3 regions of the Kosakonia oryzae genome follow, and region 3 is predicted to be linked to each of the others. Evidence: predicted binding sites of a transcription regulator. Region 3 holds the regulator's gene; each other region holds the start of a gene.

Evidence for each region. Region 3 encodes CRP, which controls carbon source genes, mostly activating them, when cyclic AMP is high. Its sites were predicted from a motif close to ATGTGANNNNNNTCACAT; they were not measured.
Region 1: the regulator CRP is predicted to act here: its motif matches at 1,918-1,935, upstream of AWR26_RS00675 (glutathione S-transferase).
Region 2: the regulator CRP is predicted to act here: its motif matches at 4,037-4,054, upstream of udp (uridine phosphorylase).

Annotation. Positions count from the first base shown of each region.
Region 1 is NZ_CP014007.2:136,251-143,406, forward strand. It holds gene AWR26_RS00670 (PTS mannitol transporter subunit IICBA) at 1-1,610, opposite strand, end outside; gene AWR26_RS00675 (glutathione S-transferase) at 2,126-2,734, shown strand; gene selA (L-seryl-tRNA(Sec) selenium transferase) at 2,827-4,203, shown strand; gene selB (selenocysteine-specific translation elongation factor) at 4,200-6,044, shown strand; gene AWR26_RS00690 (4Fe-4S dicluster domain-containing protein) at 6,171-6,644, shown strand.
Region 2 is NZ_CP014007.2:5,175,565-5,182,720, reverse strand. It holds partial or broken gene AWR26_RS24535 (fimbria/pilus outer membrane usher protein) at 1-1,550, opposite strand, end outside; gene AWR26_RS24530 (fimbria/pilus periplasmic chaperone) at 1,780-2,526, opposite strand; gene AWR26_RS24525 (dienelactone hydrolase family protein) at 3,110-3,916, opposite strand; gene udp (uridine phosphorylase) at 4,178-4,939, shown strand; gene rmuC (DNA recombination protein RmuC) at 5,093-6,550, shown strand; gene ubiE (bifunctional demethylmenaquinone methyltransferase/2-methoxy-6-polyprenyl-1,4-benzoquinol methylase UbiE) at 6,617-7,156, shown strand, end outside.
Region 3 is NZ_CP014007.2:416,637-423,792, reverse strand. It holds gene AWR26_RS01915 (hydrolase) at 116-1,135, shown strand; gene AWR26_RS01910 (YheU family protein) at 1,132-1,350, shown strand; gene AWR26_RS01905 (phosphoribulokinase) at 1,406-2,275, shown strand; gene AWR26_RS01900 (OsmC family protein) at 2,305-2,709, opposite strand; gene crp (cAMP-activated global transcriptional regulator CRP) at 3,022-3,654, shown strand; gene AWR26_RS01890 (YccS/YhfK family putative transporter) at 3,702-5,780, shown strand; gene argD (bifunctional acetylornithine/succinyldiaminopimelate transaminase) at 5,770-6,990, opposite strand; gene pabA (aminodeoxychorismate synthase component 2) at 7,078-7,156, opposite strand, start outside.

The sequences.
Region 1 (7,156 bases), 280 kb from region 3:
AGCATCGCTTGCACGTATTCCGGCTCAACATAGCCGCCTTTCACCAGTTGCTCACCGGCAAAACGAATCGCTTCTTCTTTGGTATTCGCGCTGAGACCAAGGAAGATGTTCTCTGCGCCCAGCTTGAACAGATTGCTGTTGGTCTCATCAAAGCTGTCTTTCAGGCTGGTCGTCACCTTTACTTCGTTGTCCGTGTGGCGCTGCGCGGCAACCAGACGTTCAGTCAGGCTGGTGTACAGGCCGCTGTCCAGGAAGTTGGTCAGCGAAATATGCTGCGCCTGCGGTACCTGGCGCATAGCACGCTCGGTCAGATCGCGGTGCGTGATCACCAGGTCGACATCCGGCGGCAGGCTGTTAATTGCGCTGTTGGTCACTGAGATGTTGGTCAGGCCAGCATCCTGGACTTTCTTACGCAGTACGCCTGCGCCCATGGCGCTGGAGCCCATACCGGCATCACAGGCTACGATGATTTTACGTACGTGGCTCAGGTCGTTGGTGACATCGCCAGCCGACAGCGGCGTTGCGCCTTTGGACTCAGCTTTCATGTCCTGTACGCGACGGGTAGCGGCTTCAATATCTTCATCTTCTTCTTTCACTTTGCTGGTTTTCAGCAGGATAGAAGAGATAACGAAGGAGACAACCAGCGCAGCCAGAATCGCCGTGATGTTAGCGAAGTAGGCGCCTTTCGGCGTCATCGCCAGCACTGCCAGGATGGAACCCGGAGAAGCCGGAGAAACCAGACCGCCGTTCAGCACGCTCAGCGTAAACACGCCAGTCATACCGCCGAGGATCACCGCCAGCAGCAGGCGTGGGTTCATCAGCACATACGGGAAGTAAATTTCGTGGATACCACCCAGGAAGTGGATGATTGCCGCGCCGCCCGCAGACTGTTTCGCGCTGCCGCGACCGAAGAACATATACGCCAGCAGTACGCCCATCCCCGGACCCGGGTTTGCTTCGATCAGGAAGAAGATGGACTTGCCGAGTTCATGAGACTGCTGAATACCCAGCGGTGAGAAGATACCGTGGTTGATGGCGTTGTTGAGGAACAGGATTTTCGCCGGTTCAACAAAGATAGACGCCAGCGGCAGCATGTCATGCACAACCATGAAGTTAACGCCCGCAGCCAACGCTTTGGACAGCACTTCAACGGCCGGGCCGATGCCCAGGAACGCCAGAATGGCGAGGATCATACCGATGATGCCAGCGGAGAAGTTATTCACCAGCATTTCGAAACCGGATTTGATCTTGCCGTCTACAGCGGCGTCAAATTTCTTGATGCAGTAGCCGCCCAGCGGGCCGGCAATCATCGCGCCGAGGAACATCGGCATATCCGCACCGACGATAACCCCCATTGTGGTGATAGCACCCACCACGCCGCCGCGATCGCCGCCAACCAGACGACCACCGGTGAAACCGATGAGCAGCGGCAGCAAATACGTAATCATAGGGCCGACGAGTTTCGCCAGCGTCTCGTTTGGTAACCACCCTGTAGGAATAAACAATGCGGTAATGATACCCCACGCGATAAACGCGCCGATGTTGGGCATCACCATATTGCTGAGAAAGCGACCAAAGCTTTGCACCTTGATCTTGATATCGGATGACATAAAACACCCCTTCTTATGTTTACTATCGCACAGGCCGGAAGCCCGAGGTTTTGTTGTTAACGTGGCGGCAGAGGTAGCCGGACCTGGGTTATCTGTGAGGCGAAATCTCGCACCGAATTGCGTAACTGTCCAGACGATGGCCTTTAACGTGATATTGATCACACTAATGAGGGGGATACCCCGCCAATTAGCGTGATTCTGATCACAAAAAATTAGTGTAAAAAAAGAACAAAGGATAAAAACTGAACGCTGAAGGGGATTAAATGTGATCGAATTCACAAAAGGTTGGCGCGACTTTGTTATTTATTTGTGATCCAAATCACAAGATATTTGTGCCAGGAGTTTTCCGAGTGTGATCGCCAGCAAACTGTATTTTTTACACTCAGGACAACCTGTAACTTCCTTTCACGTAGTCTGACGAGGCTTAATCTAGTATCGGAAGTTTTCATATTGATGAAACAATTTACGACGACTAGTACATAATTAACTTTTTGTTGGCAAAAAAGGACCCAAAAATGAAACTTATCGGCAGCTACACCAGCCCTTTTGTCCGCAAAATCTCCGTGATGCTGCTGGAAAAGGGGATCACCTTTGAATTTATCAACGAGCAGCCCTACAACGCGATCAACGGCGTGGCGCAATACAACCCGCTCGGTAAGGTTCCCGCGCTGATTACGGATGAGGGTGAAGTCTGGTTCGACTCGCCGATCATCGCGCAATACATTGAGTTACTGGCTATCGCACCGGCGTTATTGCCGACGGAGCCTGTGGCTGCGCTGAAAATCCGCCAGCTGGAAGCGCTGGCCGACGGCATTATGGATGCTGCGCTGGTCTCGGTGCGTGAACTGGCGCGCCCGGTTGAGCAGCAATCGGAAAGCGAGCTGCTGCGCCAACGGGAGAAAGTTTCGCAGGGTCTGGATACGCTGGAACGCTACCTGCAAGAGGGAACGCTCAGCGTGGATACGCTGAATCTGGCGACCATTGCTATCGCCTGCGCGATTGGCTACCTCAACTTCCGCCACGTCTCGCCGGGCTGGTGCGTGAATCGCCCGCTGCTGGTGAAGCTGGTCGAGAACCTTTTCCAGCGCGAGAGTTTCGCCCGTACGGAGCCGCCAAGGGCCTGATAAGCATGGTGTCGGCCTGAGCAAAGTCGCTGTACAATCCCCTCACGTCAATCCCCCTGACGGGAGGGGGCAACTCATAGCCAGGCCTTTTCATGACAACTCTTTACAGCCAGATCCCATCGACCGATCGCCTGTTACGTGACGAGGCGTTCGCCACTTTATTAACCCTTTTCGGCCACAGCCGCGTAACGCAGATGCTGCACCAGCTACAGGATGAAGCGCGTGAGCAAATCCGTCAGCAGCAGACATTACCCGACTGGTGCGATGCCTGGGCCAGTGAAACGCAAAAGCGGCTGGAACAGAGCAGCGCCAGCGCACTACGCCCGGTGTTTAATCTGAGCGGCACCGTACTGCATACCAACTTAGGCCGCGCGGTGCAGCCGCAGGCAGCGGTCGATGCCGTTGCGGCGGTCATGGGTTCTGCAGTGACGCTGGAATACGATCTCGACGGCGCCGGACGTGGTCACCGCGATCGCGCACTGGCGGATTTACTCTGCCAGCTAACCGGCGCGGAAGATGCCTGCATCGTCAATAACAACGCTGCCGCCGTGTTGCTGATGCTGGCAGCCACGGCGGCAGGGCGTGAAGTGGTGGTGTCGCGCGGTGAGCTGGTGGAGATTGGCGGTGCGTTCCGCATTCCTGATGTGATGCGCCAGGCGGGCTGCGTGCTGCATGAAGTGGGAACCACTAACCGCACGCATGCTAAAGATTACCGTCAGGCGATCAACGACAACACGGCGCTGCTGATGAAAGTGCATACCAGCAATTATCATATTGATGGTTTTACCGCCGCGGTGGACGAAGAGGAGCTGGTGACGCTTGCCGAAGCGGCCGGTCTGCCGGTGATTGTCGATCTGGGTAGCGGCTCGCTGGTGGATTTAAGCCGCTACGGCCTGCCAAAAGAGCCGATGCCGCAGGCGCTGATCGCTGCAGGCGTCAGCCTGGTGAGCTTCTCCGGTGATAAGCTGCTTGGTGGCCCGCAGGCGGGCATTATCGTTGGTAAAAAAGCGCTGATTGCGCAGTTGCAGCAGCACCCGCTGAAACGGGCGCTGCGGGCCGACAAAATGACGCTGGCGGCGCTGGAAGCTACGCTGCGTCTCTATCTGCACCCGGAAAAGTTACCGCAGAGCCTGCCGACGCTGCGTTATCTGACGCGTCCGGAGCCGGAGATCCGCGAGCAGGCGTTGCGGCTGTGCGCGGCGCTGAATGCGCGCTATAGCGAGTTCGACCTGCGTGTCGAAGCCTGTTTGTCACAGATTGGTAGCGGCTCTTTGCCGGTCGATCGCCTGCCCGGCGCGGCCGTAACCTTTACGCCGCGCGACGGCAGTGGGCGGCGGCTGGAAGCGCTGGCAGCGCAGTGGCGGGCGTTGCCGCAGCCGGTGATTGGCCGTATTTACGATGGTCGCCTGTGGCTGGACTGCCGCTGTCTTGATGATGAATCCCGCTTGCTGGAGATGTTGCTGAAATGATTATTGCCACTGCCGGGCATGTTGACCACGGCAAAACGACCCTGATTGAGGCGCTAACCGGCGTGAATGCCGATCGTTTGCCGGAAGAGAAAAAACGCGGTATGACCATCGATCTGGGCTACGCCTACTGGCCGCAGCCGGACGGGCGCGTACCGGGGTTTATTGATGTGCCGGGGCACGAAAAATTCCTCTCGAATATGCTGGCGGGCGTCGGCGGTATCGACCATGCGCTGCTGGTAGTCGCCTGTGATGATGGTGTGATGGCGCAAACCCGCGAGCATCTGGCCATTTTGCAGCTCACCGGTAATCCAGCGCTGACCGTGGCGCTAACGAAGGCCGATCGCGTGGATGACGCGCGCATTGAGCAGGTGCGCGCAGAAGTACAGGAGACGCTGAAAACCTTTGGTTATCCGCAGGCGACCCTGTTTGTCACCGCCGCAACAGAGATGCGTGGCATCGCTGAATTACGTGCGCATCTGTTGCAGTTGCCGGAGCGCACGCACCCGGAAAATCAACGTTTTCGCCTGGCGCTGGATCGCGCGTTTACCGTCAAAGGCGCCGGCCTGGTGGTGACCGGTACGGCGCTCTCTGGCGATGTGCGCGTGGGTGATACGTTGTGGCTGACCGGGGTAAATACACCGATGCGCGTACGCGGCCTGCATGCGCAGAACCAGCCGGTTGATCATGCTCATGCCGGGCAGCGCATTGCGCTCAATATTGCCGGGGACGCGGAAAAAGAGGCGCTCAGCCGCGGTGACTGGTTGCTGTCCCAGCAACCCCCGGAGCCAACGGAGCGGGTGATTGTCGCGCTGCAAACGCACACGTCGCTGAGCCAGTGGCAGCCGGTGCATATCCATCATGCCGCCAGCCATGTTACCGGCCGCGTTTCGCTGCTGGAAAATGGTCTCGCCGAGCTGGTGCTGGATACGCCGCTGTGGCTGGCCGATAACGATCGGCTGGTGCTGCGCGATATCTCTGCACGCAGTACGCTGGCCGGCGCGCGCGTGGTCACGCTCAACTCACCGCGCCGCGGCAAACGTAAACCCGAGTATCTGCAATGGATCGCGGAGCTGGCGCAGGCGGGCGATGATGCGCAGGCGCTGCTGGCGCATTTATCGCGCGGTGCCGTTGATCTGACGGCATTTGGCTGGGCGCGGCAGCTCAGCGCGCGCGGGCTGGAAGCGCTGCTGGATAGCCCCGGTTTTATTCGTGCCGGTAATAACTTGTTGAATGCGCCAGTGGCCGCGCGCTGGCAGCGTAAGCTGCTGGAGACGCTGGCGATCTACCATGAGCAGCACCGCGAAGAGCCTGGCCCTGGGCGCGAGCGTCTGCGGCGCATGGCGTTGCCGATGGAAGATGAAGCGCTGGTGCTCACGCTTATCGAACGGATGCGCGAGGCGGGCGACATTCACAGCCATCATGGCTGGCTGCATCTGCCGGATCACAAAACCGGCTTCAGTGATGAACAGGCGCATCTGTGGCAAAAAGTGGCGCCGCTGTTTGGTGACGAACCGTGGTGGGTGCGCGATCTGGCACGCGAAACCGCAAGCGACGAACAGGTGATGCGCGGCGTGTTGCGACAGGCGGCTCAGCAGGGGCTCATTACGGCGATCGTGAAAGATCGTTATTACCGTAACGATCGGATTGTTACTTTCGCCAGCATGATCCGCGATCTGGATCAGGCGCGCGGTTCCACCAGCGCCGCCGATTTTCGCGATACGCTGAACGTGGGACGCAAACTGGCGATTCAGATTCTGGAATATTTTGACCGCATTGGTTTTACCCGCCGACGCGGTAATGACCATATCCTGCGCGACAAGGCCCTTTTCCTGAAGGAATAAGCTCCAGGCAGAGCGCCAGAAATGTTCATGCAAATGACAAATCTGGCGCCTTTCCCCTCTGCGATCAAAGCGCGGCAGCGACGCTTTCGGCACTCTTGGCTTTTTTAACGCCTGCTGGAGTGGAGAATGAACCGTTTTATTATCGCCGATTCGGCAAAATGCATTGGCTGTCGCACCTGCGAAGTGGCCTGCGTGGTGTCGCACCAGGATAATCAGGACTGCTCAACCCTCTCGGCCGCCACCTTTTCTGCCCGCATTCGGGTGGTTAAAACCGGTACATTTTCCACGGCAGTGACCTGCCATCACTGTGAAGATGCGCCCTGTGCGAATGTCTGCCCGGTTGGCGCGATTCATCGCGCCGACGGTGCGGTATTAGTGGAACAATCCCGCTGCATTGGCTGTAAAAGCTGCGAGATCGCCTGCCCGTTTGGCGCGATGCAGGTGACGCGGGTTGACGCGCGGGTACAGGCGCTGAAGTGCGATTTGTGCCAGCATCGCGAAACCGGACCCGCCTGCGTGGAAGCCTGCCCAACCAGCGCTCTTAGCTGTGTGAACCCATCGCAGCTGCGTGAGCGTCGTCTGCGAAGCCAGCTAGCGTAAGCCGTTAAAGTTTCACGTCAGCGTGCCGGTGCGCGTTCGCCAGTGGAGTTGTGCGCAGCGGGCTGCGGCACAATCAGTGTTTCATCACGCAATCCTTTTTCAGGCAGTGTGTTGAATGGTGATGACACGTGTTGCAGCGAAGACGTGCCCCCTTACGGGGGCACAAAAAGGTTTACTGCTGGGTTGGTTTTTATATGCCGCCGACGACACCGCTGAGAGGCTTCGTGGTGGTGCTTCCACTGGTGTTGGAGGAATTGTTGGTGGTTAATGGCCGCATTCAGGGCGGTATTACCTTCGCCAGTAGCCCGCAAGCATCGGCAGAAACACCGCCGCCGCAATCGTGCTGAGGTGGCTAAGGTTATTCGTTGCCATATTGATACTCCGCTCAATTAAAACGCCGGACGGCGTATGGATTAAGTGTAAATCGCATTTATAGACCGGCAATGCTGGCGCGTTAATATTTTGCAAAATAATGAAAAATATGAATATTCCTAAAGTGACAGCATTTTTAT
Region 2 (7,156 bases), 660 kb from region 3:
CTGTCCCAGGGACTGGCTGAGTGTCAGACTGGAGCGCATTTTGCGGCGCAAATTGTTCTGATTCAGATATCCGCCAGCTTCATGCGCCTGATCGCTGTCCAGCACCGCCGACAATCCGTGGAATCCCGACGACGCGTAGCGGTTGCAGGAAAGTGTGAATCCGGTATGCGTGGCTTCAATGCTTTTGCTGTAGCGCACGCGCCAGGCGCTGCCTTGTGAATGCTCTTCTCTGCGTGGCTTTCTCTGTTCCTGAATGCCATCCAGCGAAATAGCGCCCAACTTATTGAGTGATACCCCCAGCCCCAGCGATGCTGCGCTGTAATGGGCTGCGTTCTGTAAACCTCCGTAAGCCGTTATGCCCCATGGCAACCCATACATCAGGGACGCCTGAACGACATAACTATCGCTGACCGCGCCATTTGACGGGCGGTAGCGACCGCTCATCAGGTTGTACTTGAAATAACCTTCACGAAGCGCGATAGCTGGCGTGGTAGAGGGCACAATAAAACTTTGCTGGCGGCCGTCGTTTTCAAAAATTGTCACCTGTAAGTCGCCGCCGTCACCGGCGGAGGGAAGATCTGTCAACGCAAAAGGCCCTGGCGCAACGGTGGTGCTGTAAATCACATAACCGCTGCGTTTGACTTCAATCCTGGCCTGCGTGCGCGCGATCCCCCGAATAACAGGGGCGAATTCTCTTTGGTTATAGGGAACCATTGCTTCATCGGAGCCAACCATTACCCCCGAAATGGAACGCTGTCAAAGATGTCGGCCGGGGTGTAACGATCCCCCAATGCCAGACGGCTTTTCAGGTCATATAATCCGCGTTCAGCATAGGTCCAGGCAGTCTGCCATTTTCCTGGCGATTGACTCTCTTTCTGCCAGGTTGTCAGATTTCGCAAACGCCAGGCGCCAAGATTCACTCCCGGCTCAAGCTGGGCGAACGTGGTGCTATTCGTTGAGGATCCGCTGCCTGATGATGCCGAACGGGCTGTATTTATACGGTAATTCATCAGCAGGGCAGGAATACCGTCATTCCAGAGTTCCCGTGGTGCGAGACCTGATACCTTTGGGCGCAGTGCCGCCTGCGGGACACTGAGCAACAATTGCTGCTGATAAAACTGGAATGTTTCTGACGCCTGCGGAATGGCTGTCAGCGTGGCACATTGCAGTGTCTCGCCATCGGTTGTTTTCTCCGAAGCGCGAGCGACAAAGAGACCAGGGTACTCTTCTGTTTTCACGCCATATTGCGTCAGCAGGGCTTCAGTCAGGCAGGTTTTCAGAAAACGCTTGCCGTTTTTATCTCGCGCCTGATGGAATACCATCTCCCTGGAATCCACCACGACGCCGTTTAGCAAAATGTCTACCGGGTAAATTCCAGGTAGCTGGCTTCCTTCGTTAAAAACCGAGATATCAACGTTTCTTCCCTCTTCGCCACCTAATAGCGCGGGATCAAATGACCAGCTTTCTGCCGCCGCATTTGCGGGTGAACATGTGCAAACAGCTATCCCAACAAAGAGTAATGGCAGAACATAATATTGTTTTACTGTCATATAAATGTGAGCCAAACAACATCGAATATTATTGTTTTATAAACAGTAATGTGGCCATAAATATGCCTGCTACCCTTCGATAAACGCACAATAAAAAAGGGTAAAAACGCGCGTCGTTGTTATTGAACGAGAGTGATGCCAATAAATCAGCACCTGCAAGTTAATTGCATATATACATATGAATAATAAATACGCTTGCTTCTATGCTGTGGCGAATTAAATAGCATTGTTATTCTACGCTGGCTTGCCAGGTCTGACTTTCACCGCCGTAATCGTTCACGATCTTCCATTCAATTCTTTTACTTTTTGTTGCGGAAGTCAGTGTGAAATCGCGCGAAGAGAAAGGCGCAACGTATTTGATGTCCTGTACGGTAACGCCATTAATTTTTAGCGCGCTGATATTAATGTAAAACGGCGAGTTATTCGTTGCGGTCAATTTATTGCCGTGCTGCTGCCATTGCAGGCGATTTTCTGCATCGTCAGGATGGCTTTTTAACGTGCCTGGACGAATGAGCAGTTTGATACAGTTATTGATAGTGAGTTGAACGTTCAGCGAGACTTTATCTGCCTCCTCTTTTGCCCACTCGTCTCCCGCTTTGGGGGGAATTCCCTTGACGCATAACCACTGTAACGTTTCACGGTCGGCCCGGAAATTACCGCCGGTGCGCACAATACGTAATCGGCTGGACTGCTGCCCGTCCAGGCGCATCAGCGGGGGCGTTACAACAAACGGTGCTTTATTTTTCCTGTTTTCATCCAGCGCTTGAGACTGGATCAGAATGGGGTAATCCTGCGGATTGGTTACCGTCAGGGTTGTACCGTTGGACGCAGGATCATAAATCAAACGAGAGGCACCAAGCCGGACTGAAAACGTTTGGGTCGACGTTACAGAATGGGAGGATGCGGCTGAGGCGATGTCAGGCAAAAAACAAACAGATACGGCTAAAAGCGACAATGCTGAAATATTTTTTCTCACGTGACAACCCTGTATAAAAATATAAGTAAAAACGCTAAATAGTTGCGCAGAAGGAATCTTTTTTTACGGAGCTTTGCCCGGGTTTTGTTATGTCCAGTACCATTTTATGGTGCTGGTCTGTGCAATTATTTAGTGCCGTCAAAAAATGTGAATAATTCCTTCTATGATATGCGCTAAGCATAATCTTATTAAAGGCGTTTACCTGTAATAAGGTGTATCCAAAGTATTGCATGGAAGCGAAGAATAGGTAAACCAGCAAAGTTCAATATCTGGTCACTACGAAAAAGCAAAATCATCTTTTGAATTGGTGTTTTTTTATGCTGAGATTTGAAAAGACATTAAAATACATACTATTAACTGACGCTGGCGTTGAGTATTTTCTGAGGTGCAATTGCTTATTTCTGCCAGGATAATAGAATTTTCTTGATCCCATCAAACTTTTTCTTAATGCAAAACGAAGCTTTCATATAAATCCGTTTCCCTTCATTCGCTGTTAATACGGTCAGAAATTAAGGGTGTTTTCATATTAGCGTTTTATCTTAAGTCTCTATTATTTGCCGGGGCGTTTCCCCCGGCACGGATACTATTTTTTATTGTACTGGGCAAACCATGCCAGCATGCGTTGCCAGCCATCTTTTGCTGACTCTTCGTGATAGCTCGGGCGGTAATCGGCATTAAAGGCATGGCCCGCTTCCGGGTAAACCACAATCTCGGCAGTAGCATTAGCTGCCCGCAGCGCCTGGCGCATGGTTTCCACGCTTTCGAGAGGAATACCGGTATCCTGCGCGCCGTATAAACCCAGCACTGGCGCGGTCAGATCGGTCGCGACATCTACCGGGTGGCGCGGCGAGTTGAGCGATTTCTCTCCCACCAGCTTACCGTACCAGGCCACCGCGGCTTTCAACTGCGGGTTATGCGCCGCATACAGCCAGGCGATACGTCCTCCCCAGCAAAAACCGGTGATCAACAATTGATGTGCGTTGCCGCCATTGCGCGCCGCCCAACTGGCGACGTGGTCGAGGTCGGCCAGCACCTGGGCATCCGGCACCTTACTGACCAGCCCGCTCAGGAGCGTCTGGATATCGGCGAAATCATTCGGATCGCCCTGGCGAAAGTAGAGCTCAGGCGCAATGGCGAGGTAACCTTCCAGCGCCAGACGGCGGCAGATATCGCGGATATGTTCATGTACGCCGAAAATTTCCTGCACCACAATGACGATCGGCAACGGGCCAGCGGCATTTTTGGGGCGGGCGTGAAACGCAGGCATACTGTCGCCCTGCGTGGGAATGGAGGTTTCGCCTGCGATTAGGGCGTCCTCCGGTGTGTGCACGATGGTGGAAGCGTGAGGCGAAGCTGCAGGTGCAAAGCCCGGCTGTTTGTTGGTTGTCATGGCATTCTCCATACCCTTTTATTAGCGCTTCAATAACTATAGACGGGAAGGCCTGGCGCGCGCGCAAATCCCCGTTTCATCGACTATCTTTGCTGCTGCGTTGTAAGATACAGCATGGTAATGTGACTTGGGTCACTAATTTATGGAAATGATATGCAAACACTTTCTATCATGGTGACGTTAATCACGAAAATAGGCGGGCGCCTTCTGTAAAGTGGCTTTTTGCCTCTCCTGATAAAACCAACCACAAAGGAGCCTGTTATGTCCAGGTCTGATGTTTTTCATCTCGGTCTCACCAAAAACGATTTACAAGGGGCTACGCTGGCCATTGTCCCTGGCGATCCGGAGCGTGTGGAAAAGATCGCCGCGCTGATGGATGAGCCGGTCAAACTGGCATCTCACCGCGAATTTACCAGCTGGCGTGCCGAACTGGATGGCAAGCCGGTTATTGTGTGCTCCACCGGCATCGGCGGTCCGTCAACGTCTATCGCCGTTGAAGAACTGGCGCAGCTTGGCATCCGCACTTTTCTGCGTGTCGGCACAACCGGGGCGATTCAGCCGCATATCAATGTTGGCGATGTACTGATTACCACCGCCTCCGTGCGCCTTGATGGCGCCAGCCTGCATTTTGCACCGATGGAATACCCGGCGGTGGCCGACTTTGCCTGCACTACGGCGCTGGTTGCAGCGGCGGATGCGATTGGCGCAACTAAACACATTGGCGTAACAGCATCGTCTGACACCTTTTACCCGGGCCAGGAGCGTTATGACACATTCTCCGGGCGCGTGGTGAAAAGCTTTAAAGGCTCAATGGAAGAGTGGCAATCAATGGGTGTGATGAATTATGAAATGGAATCCGCGACGCTGCTGACCATGTGTTCAAGCCAGGGACTGCGCGCCGGGATGGTGGCTGGGGTGATTGTGAATCGTACCCAGCAGGAGATCCCGAACGCAGAAACGATGAAACAGACCGAAAGCCACGCCGTGAAAATCGTGGTGGAAGCCGCACGTCGCCTGCTGTAATTCCTCTCTCCCGGTGCCCGGTAACGCTACGTTTACCGGGCCTGACAAATCCCTTTCCGTTTCTGCGTAGCGCCTCGCAGGAAAAGCCCTTCCCAACTGGACGTTTATACAGCACAATTCCCGCTTGTAAGAATAAGGTCTGGAGGAGGCGTGGTGGACACTTCAATCATCGTCATGGCAGCGCTGGCGCTGGCGGGATTACTGGTCGGCTGGCTGGCTGCAAGCTGGCGCGGGGCGCAGCAGCAGGCGGAATTACTTGCCGAGCAACGCGATGTGTTTAGTGAACTGAGCGCCACCCGCCAGCAGTTGGTTCAGAGCGAGCACTGGCGTGAAGAGTGCGAGCTACTCAATAACGAACTGCGCAGCCTGCAGCATATCAACAGCTCGCTGGAAGCCGATCTTCGTGAAGTCACCACCCGCCTGGAATCCACCCAGTTGCATGCGGAAGAGAAGCTACGCCAGATGCACAGCAGCGAGCAGCGTCTCAGCGAACAATTTGAAAACCTTGCGAACCGCATTTTTGAGCAGAGCAACCGGCGGGTGGATGAACAGAACCGCCAGAGCCTGAACGGCCTGCTAACGCCGCTGCGCGAGCAGCTCGACGGTTTTCGCCGTCAGGTGCAGGAGAGCTTTGGCCAGGAGGCGCGCGAACGCCATACGTTGGCGCATGAAATCCGCAATCTGCAACAGCTAAACGCCCAGATGGCTCAGGAGGCCATCAACCTGACGCGCGCATTGAAAGGCGATAATAAAACGCAGGGCAATTGGGGCGAAGTGGTGCTGACCCGCGTGCTGGAAGCGTCCGGTCTGCGCGAAGGGTACGAATATGAAACCCAGGTCAGCCTGGAAAACGACAGCCGTGCGCGTATGCAGCCGGATGTGATCGTGCGCTTACCGCAGGGCAAGGATGTCGTGATTGATGCCAAAATGACGCTGGTGGCCTACGAGCGCTACTTCAACGCCGACGATGAATTTACCCGCGAAGGCGCGCTGCAGGAGCATATCGCCTCGGTACGCAATCATATTCGCCTGTTGGGGCGCAAAGATTATCAGCAGCTTCCCGGCCTGCGCAGCCTCGACTACGTCCTGATGTTTATTCCGGTGGAACCGGCGTTCCTGATCGCCCTCGACAGGCAGCCCGAACTGATAACGGAAGCGCTGAAGAATAACATTATGCTGGTCAGCCCTACCACGCTACTGGTAGCGCTGCGCACCATCGCTAACCTTTGGCGCTATGAGCATCAAAGTCGCAACGCTCAACAGATTGCAGAAAGGGCGAGTCGGCTGTATGACAAAATGCGCCTGTTCGTTGATGACATGTCGTCCATCGGACAGAGCCTGGATAAAGCGCAGGATAACTACCGCCAGGCGATGAAAAAACTCACTGCCGGGCGCGGCAATGTGCTGGCGCAGGCGGAGGCATTTCGCGGCCTTGGCGTTGAGATTAAGCGTGAGATTAATCCAGAATTAACGGCGGAAGCTCAGGCGCAGGATGAAGAGTTTCGCCTGCGATCGGGGCAGGAAGCGGTAAACGAATATAATGAAGACAACCAGTTAGACGATGAAACGCAGCATGAGGAACCTGGCGCGAAGGCATCATCGGGCGGTTGAATCGTAGGGCAATTGCGTCCAATCTGATACACTTCACAAACAAATTCTTAAATAGCAGGCACTAAGATGGCGGAAGATTCAAAAGAGACAACACACTTTGGTTTTCAGACCGTCGCCAAAGAAAACAAAGCCGACATGGTGGCGCATGTTTTCCATTCGGTCGCGTCAAAATATGACGTTATGAACGATTTGATGTCGATGGGCATTCACCGTTTATGGAAGCGTTTTACCATTGATTGCAGCGGCGTACGCCGTGGGCAAAAAGTTCTCGATCTGGCCGGCGGAACTGGCGATTTGACCGCTAAGTTCTCACGTCTGGTGGGTGAAACCGGGCAGGTTGTGCTGGCTGATATCAACGACTCAATGCTGAAAATGGGGCGCGAAAAGCTGCGCAACATCGGCATTATCGGTAACGTTGAGTATGTACAGGCAAACGCAGAAGCGCTGCCGTTCCCGGATAATACCTTCGACTGCATTACCATCTCTTTCGGTTTGCGCAACGTAACGGAAAAAGAGCAAGCGCTGCGCTCCATGTTCCGTGTGTTGAAACCGGGCGGGCGTCTTCTGGTGCTGGAGTTTTCCAAACCGATTATTGAGCCGCTGAGT
Region 3 (7,156 bases):
AAATCGTTATAAGGCTGTCCGTAGAGCGTAATACGGTACAACAGCAGCAAAGTATTAAACAGCTTAAATATTCGCAAGTATAATAAGCGTCAGTTTCTTGAGATGATTTAACACGATGGCAGATATTACACCTGCAAATCTTCTTGAAAATCAGGAAGATTCGCACAACTTTCATCCGATGCCGGGTGCGCGGAATCCGCATCTACAAACGATGCTGCCTCGCATTCTACGCCGCCGCTTACAGTTTGATCCCTGGTGGCAGCGCCTGGAGCTGCCGGACGGCGACTTCGTCGATCTCGCCTGGAGCGAAGAGCCCGGGCAGGCAAAACACAAACCGCGTCTGGTCGTGTTTCACGGGCTGGAAGGTAGCCTGCATAGCCCGTATGCGCATGGTCTGATCCATGCGGCAAAAGAGCGCGGCTGGCTGGGCGTGGTGATGCATTTTCGCGGGTGTAGCGGCATTCCCAACCGCCTGAACCGCATCTACCACTCCGGTGAAACCGAAGATGGCACCTGGTTTTTACGCTGGCTGCCAGAAACCTTCGGCCCGGCACCGACCGCAGCGGTAGGTTATTCGCTGGGCGGCAATATGCTCGGCTGTCTGCTGGCCAAAGCCGATGATTCTCTTCCCGTTGATGCAGCCGTGATCGTCTCTGCGCCATTGATGCTGGAAGCGTGCAGCTATCATATGGAAAAAGGGTTTTCCCGCTTTTATCAGCGTTACCTGCTAAATTTGCTGAAAGCGAACGCCGCACGCAAATTAAGAGCCTATCCTGGCTCGCTGCCGACAACGCTGCCAGCACTGCGGAAAGTGCGGCGTATTCGCGAGTTTGACGATCTGATCACCGCCAAAATTCACGGCTTTGCTGATGCGCTGGATTACTATCGCCGCTGTAGCGCCATGCCGCAGTTGCCGTTGATCCGCAAACCGACGCTGATCATTCACGCCAAAGACGATCCATTTATGGATCATAACGTTATTCCGGACGCCGGGTATTTACCGCCGAATATTGAGTACCAACTGACAGAACACGGCGGTCATGTCGGGTTTGTCGGCGGTACGCTGCGCCGACCAGAAATGTGGCTGGAAAAGCGCATTCCGGATTGGCTTTCCACCTGGCTGAGAACATCATGATTATTCCCTGGCAAGAGATTGACGCCGACACGCTGAACAATCTGATTGAGAGCTTTGTCTTGCGCGAAGGCACCGATTATGGTGAACATGAACGTTCGCTAGAACAAAAGGTCGCTGACGTTAAACGTCAACTGCAACGCGGTGAAGCTGTACTGGTGTGGTCGGAACTGCACGAGACGGTAAATATTATGCCGCGTGGGCAGTTCCACAATTAACCGGGTAGATGGCGGCTGACTATACTGCAAACACAGTTTTATTCAGGGAGTTGCTATGTCCGCCAAACATCCGGTCATCGCCGTTACTGGCTCCAGCGGCGCGGGAACCACCACGACCAGCGTCGCCTTCCGTAAAATCTTCGCCCAGCTCAACATGCATGCCGCAGAAGTGGAAGGTGACAGCTTCCATCGCTTTACCCGTCCGGAAATGGATATGGCGATCCGCAAAGCCCGCGATCTTGGGCGGCATATCAGTTACTTTGGCCCGGATGCCAATGACTTTGGCCTGCTCGAACAGACCTTTAGCGAATATGGCCAGAGCGGAACCGGGCAAACGCGTAAATATCTGCATACCTACGATGAAGCGGTGCCGTGGAATCAGGTTCCGGGCACGTTTACGCCCTGGCAACCGCTGCCGGAACCCACCGACGTGCTGTTTTACGAAGGGCTGCACGGCGGCGTAGTGACACCGCAAAATGACGTGGCGCGGCACGTTGATTTACTGGTTGGCGTGGTGCCGATCGTCAACCTGGAGTGGATCCAGAAACTGATTCGCGACACCAGCGAACGTGGGCACTCCCGTGAAGCGGTGATGGATTCGGTGGTTCGCTCGATGGAAGATTACATCAACTTTATCACCCCGCAGTTTTCCCGCACGCACATCAACTTCCAGCGCGTGCCGACGGTCGATACTTCTAACCCATTTGCCGCAAAAGGCATTCCGTCGCTGGATGAAAGCTTTGTAGTCATTCACTTCCAGAATTTGCAGGGCATTGATTACCCGTGGCTGTTGGCGATGCTGCAGGGTTCGTTTATTTCCCATATGGATACGCTGGTGGTACCGGGCGGCAAGATGGGGCTGGCGATGGAATTGATTATGACGCCGCTGGTGCAACGGCTGATGGAAGGGAAAAAGATTAAGTAGCCCGGCAAGCCTGGCGCCGGGCCAGGGCATCAGGCTTCGATAACCTCGTAGGAGTGAGTGATCTTCACGGCCTTCTCCAGCATCAGCGCTACGGAGCAATATTTTTCCGCCGACAGATCCACCGCGCGGGAAACCGCCGCGTCTTTCAGCGCCTTACCGGTGACGATAAAGTGCAGATTGATGTGCGTAAACAGACGCGGTGCCTCTTCACGGCGCTCGGAAGTCAGCTTCACTTCGCAGTCGGTCACGTCGTGGCGCCCTTTCTGCAGGATGGAAACGACGTCGATTGCACTGCAACCGCCCGCCGCCATCAGCACCATCTCCATCGGGCTTGGCGCTTTATCCCCGGAATTACCGTCCATCAGAATTTGGTGGCCAGATGCGGACTCACCCAGGAAGGTCAACCCTTCAACCCATTTCACACGTGCCTGCATTTTATACACTCCGGAGTAGTAATTTTCTCCACAGATTACGCGTACATAACAAAACTCGCAACGGAAGGCGACCTGCGTCATGCTGAAGCGAGACACCAGGAGACAGGCGTGAAAACCTATGCTAAAACAATCTGGATGCTACAAAGATAAATGGATGTTACGCATGTATGCATGACATCGTAGATTAGAGGCCGCAGATAACGCTGACGGCCCACTTCTCAGGACATGAGAAGCTTTGATTGCAACCCCGCAAGCAGGCTGAAACCTATATCCCCGCTTTCGGAGCCAGCTTATAACAGAGGATAACCGCGCATGGTGCTTGGCAAACCGCAAACAGACCCGACTCTCGAATGGTTCTTGTCTCATTGCCACATTCATAAGTACCCGTCGAAGAGCACGCTGATTCACCAGGGTGAAAAGGCGGAAACGCTGTATTACATCGTTAAAGGCTCAGTGGCAGTGCTAATCAAGGATGAGGAAGGTAAAGAGATGATTCTCTCTTACCTTAATCAGGGTGATTTTATCGGTGAACTGGGCTTGTTCGAAGAAGGTCAGGAGCGCAGTGCCTGGGTACGCGCCAAGACCGCTTGTGAAGTCGCCGAAATTTCCTACAAAAAATTCCGTCAGCTTATCCAGGTGAACCCGGATATTCTGATGCGTCTCTCCGCGCAGATGGCGCGTCGCCTTCAGGTGACCTCGGAGAAAGTCGGCAACCTGGCGTTCCTGGACGTAACGGGCCGTATCGCGCAGACATTGCTTAATCTGGCAAAACAGCCGGACGCAATGACTCACCCGGACGGCATGCAGATTAAAATCACTCGCCAGGAGATTGGCCAAATCGTTGGTTGCTCCCGTGAGACTGTCGGCCGCATCCTGAAAATGCTGGAAGATCAAAACCTGATCTCCGCCCACGGCAAAACCATCGTGGTATACGGAACACGTTAATCCGTAAAACGGCGCATCGTTTACCCGGCGCGCCGTTTTCTCTCCTCATGTGGCGCAGGCTGATTTATCACCCCGAAATCAACTACGCACTGCGACAAACGCTGGTGTTATGTCTGCCTGTGGCGATTGGCCTGCTCGTCGGCCATCTGCAACAGGGTCTGCTTTTCTCACTCGTTCCCGCTTGCTGCAACATTGCCGGTCTCGACACGCCGCATAAGCGCTTCTTTAAGCGCCTGATGATTGGCGGCTGTCTGTTTGCAGGTAGCAGCCTGGCGGTGCAATTGTTGCTGGCGGAAGATCTTCCGCTGCCGCTGATCTTTACCATGCTGACTCTGCTACTGGGCGTCACGGCCGAGATCAGCGCATTGCACGGGCGTTTATTGCCCGCCTCGCTGATTGCCGCCATCTTCACGCTCAGCCTCGCCGGGAATATGCCGGTGTGGGAGCCACTGCTGATCTACACGCTGGGCACGCTATGGTACGGGCTGTTTAACTGGTTCTGGTTCTGGATGTGGCGAGAACAACCACTGCGCGAATCGTTAAGTTTGCTCTACCGGCAACTGGCTGATTATTGCGAAGCCAAATACAGCCTGCTGACGCAGCATGCCGATCCGGAAAAAGCCCTGCCGCCGCTGCTTGCACGCCAGCAAAAAGTGGTGGATATGATTAGCCAGTGCTACCAACAGCTGCATATGCTGGCGGCCAATCAGCATAACGACTACAAACGCCTGCTGCGCGTTTTCCAGGTCGCGCTGGATTTGCAAGAGCATATTTCCGTCAGCCTGCACCAGCCGGAAGAGGTACAAAAGCTGGTTGAACAAACCCACGCCGAGCAGGTGATTCGCTGGAATGCGCAGACCGTCGCCGCCCGTTTACGCGTGCTGGCGGACGACATTCTCTACCATCGCTATCCGACGCGTTTCACAATGGAGAAGCAAATCGGCGCGCTGGAAAAAATCGCCCGCCAGCACCCGGATAATCCGGTAGGCCAGTTTTGCGCCTGGCACTTTAGCCGCATCGCCCGCGTACTGCGTACGCAGCGTCCTCTGTACATCCGCGATCTGATGGCGGAGAAGCAGCGTCGATTGCCATTGCTCCCGGCGCTGAAAAGCTATTTATCCCTGAAATCTGCCGCGCTGCGTAATGCGGCGCGCATCAGCGTAATGCTCAGTATTGCCAGCCTGATGGGCAGCGCCCTGCATCTGCCGAAGCCCTACTGGATCATGATGACGATTATGTTTGTCACGCAAAATGGTTATGGCGCGACACGCGTGCGCATTGTCCACCGGGCGGCAGGAACCCTTGCCGGGCTGGTGATCGCCGGGATCACGCTGCACTTTCATGTTCCGCTCGGTTTTACGCTGACGGCCATGTTATTGATTACGCTGGTCAGCTATCTGATTATCCGCAAAAGTTACGGCTGGGCGATGGTCGGTTTTACCATTACCGCGGTGTACTCATTGCAACTGCTGACCTTAAATGGCGAAGAATTTATTGTCGCGCGGCTAATCGATACCTTAATTGGCTGCCTGATCGCCTTTGGCGGTATGGTCTGGTTGTGGCCGCAATGGCAAAGCGGCTTGCTGCGTCAGAATGCCCACGACGCGCTGGAAACAGATCAGCAGGCGATTCGCCTGATCCTCAGCGATGACCCGCAGCCAACACCGCTCGCCTGGCAGCGTATGCGCGTCAACCAGGCACATAATGCACTTTTTAACTCGCTCAATCAGGCAATGCAGGAACCCGGCTTTAACACCCGCTATCTGGAAGATATGAAGTTGTGGGTCACACACAGCCAATTTATTGTCGAACATATCAATGCGATGACCACGCTGGCGCGCGAGCATACGATGCTGACGCCGGAACTGGCGCAGCGCTATTTGCAGTCCTGTGAAATTGCGCTGCAGCGTTGTCAGCAGCGGCTGGAGTATGACGGGCCGGGAGAGTCCGGTGACGTCAATATTCTGGAAGCGCCGGAAACGCTGACCCACGGGCCAATGAGCACGCTTGAACAGCATTTACAACGGGTTATCGGGCATCTGAACACCATGCACACCATTTCGTCAGTGGCATGGCGTCAGCGCCCGCATCACGGCATTTGGCTAAGCCGACGTCTTAACCATTAACCACTTTCTCGACTGCGCTGGCAAAGCGGCGCATCCCTTCATCAATATCCTGCTCGTCAATAACCAGCGACGGTGCAAAGCGCATGACGTCCGGACCGGCGTTCAGCACCATTACGCCCGCCTCTGCGGCAGCATAGAGAAAATCACGCGCGCGGCCTTTAAACGGCGCAGTCAATTCAGCGCCAACCAATAGTCCCATGCCGCGAATTTCGCTAAAGAGTTGATATTTTTCGCCGATCTGCTGCAAATGCTTGACGAAAAGCTGGCGTTTAGCATTCACACCGTTGAGCACTTCCGGCGTGTTGATAATGTCAAAAGCCGTTCCCGCAACCGCGCAGGCCAGCGGATTGCCACCATAGGTGGAGCCATGTGAACCGGCGTGGAACACGCTGGCGATCTCATTGGTCGTCAGCATCGCGCTGATCGGGAAACCGCCCCCCAGCGCTTTCGCACTGGTCAGAATGTCCGGCGTTACGCCATAGTGCATATAAGCAAACAGATCGCCGCTACGGCCCATGCCGCATTGCACTTCATCAAATACCAGCAGCGCTTTGTGCTGATCGCACAGTTCGCGCAGACCCTGCAAAAACTCCGGCGTTGCTGCCGTAACACCGCCTTCGCCCTGGATCGGCTCGACCACCACCGCGCAGGTATGATCATCCATGACAGCTTTCACCGCGTGCAGATCGTTGAATGGCACATGAATGATGTCGGCCGGTTTCGGGCCAAAGCCATCGGAATATTTCGGCTGACCACCCACCGTGACGGTAAACAGCGAACGACCGTGGAAGGCATTGTGGAAGGCAATAATTTTGGTTTTATACGGACTATGGCGAGTAGATGCATAAAAACGCGCCAGCTTAAAGGCGGTTTCGTTCGCTTCCGTGCCAGAGTTCATAAATACCACGCGTTCGGCAAAAGTCGCGTCAATCAGTTTACGCGCCAGACGCAGAGCCGGTTCGTTGGTGAACACATTGCTAATATGCCACAGCGTTTCACCCTGCGTTTTCAACGTTTCTACCAGCGCGGGATGACAGTGACCTAACGCAGTTACCGCAATTCCACCTGCAAAATCAACATACTCTTTACCCTGCTGATCCCACACACGACTGCCTTTTCCCTTCACCGGGATAAACTCGGCCGGTGCGTAAATTGGCAGAATCACTTCATCGAAGTTTGCACGCGTTACCGCGTCTTGCTGAGTTGCCATGTCTTGCCCATCCAGTTTTTTGTCGCATTGATTATGAAAATATAATCACGAAATATGCATAAAAAATCACTGCATGGCAACCAGAAATCACCGTTTGAGGAAGTTTTCCAGTAACTGGTGGCCCTGCTCGCTAAGAATGCTTTCCGGGTGAAACTGTACGCCTTCC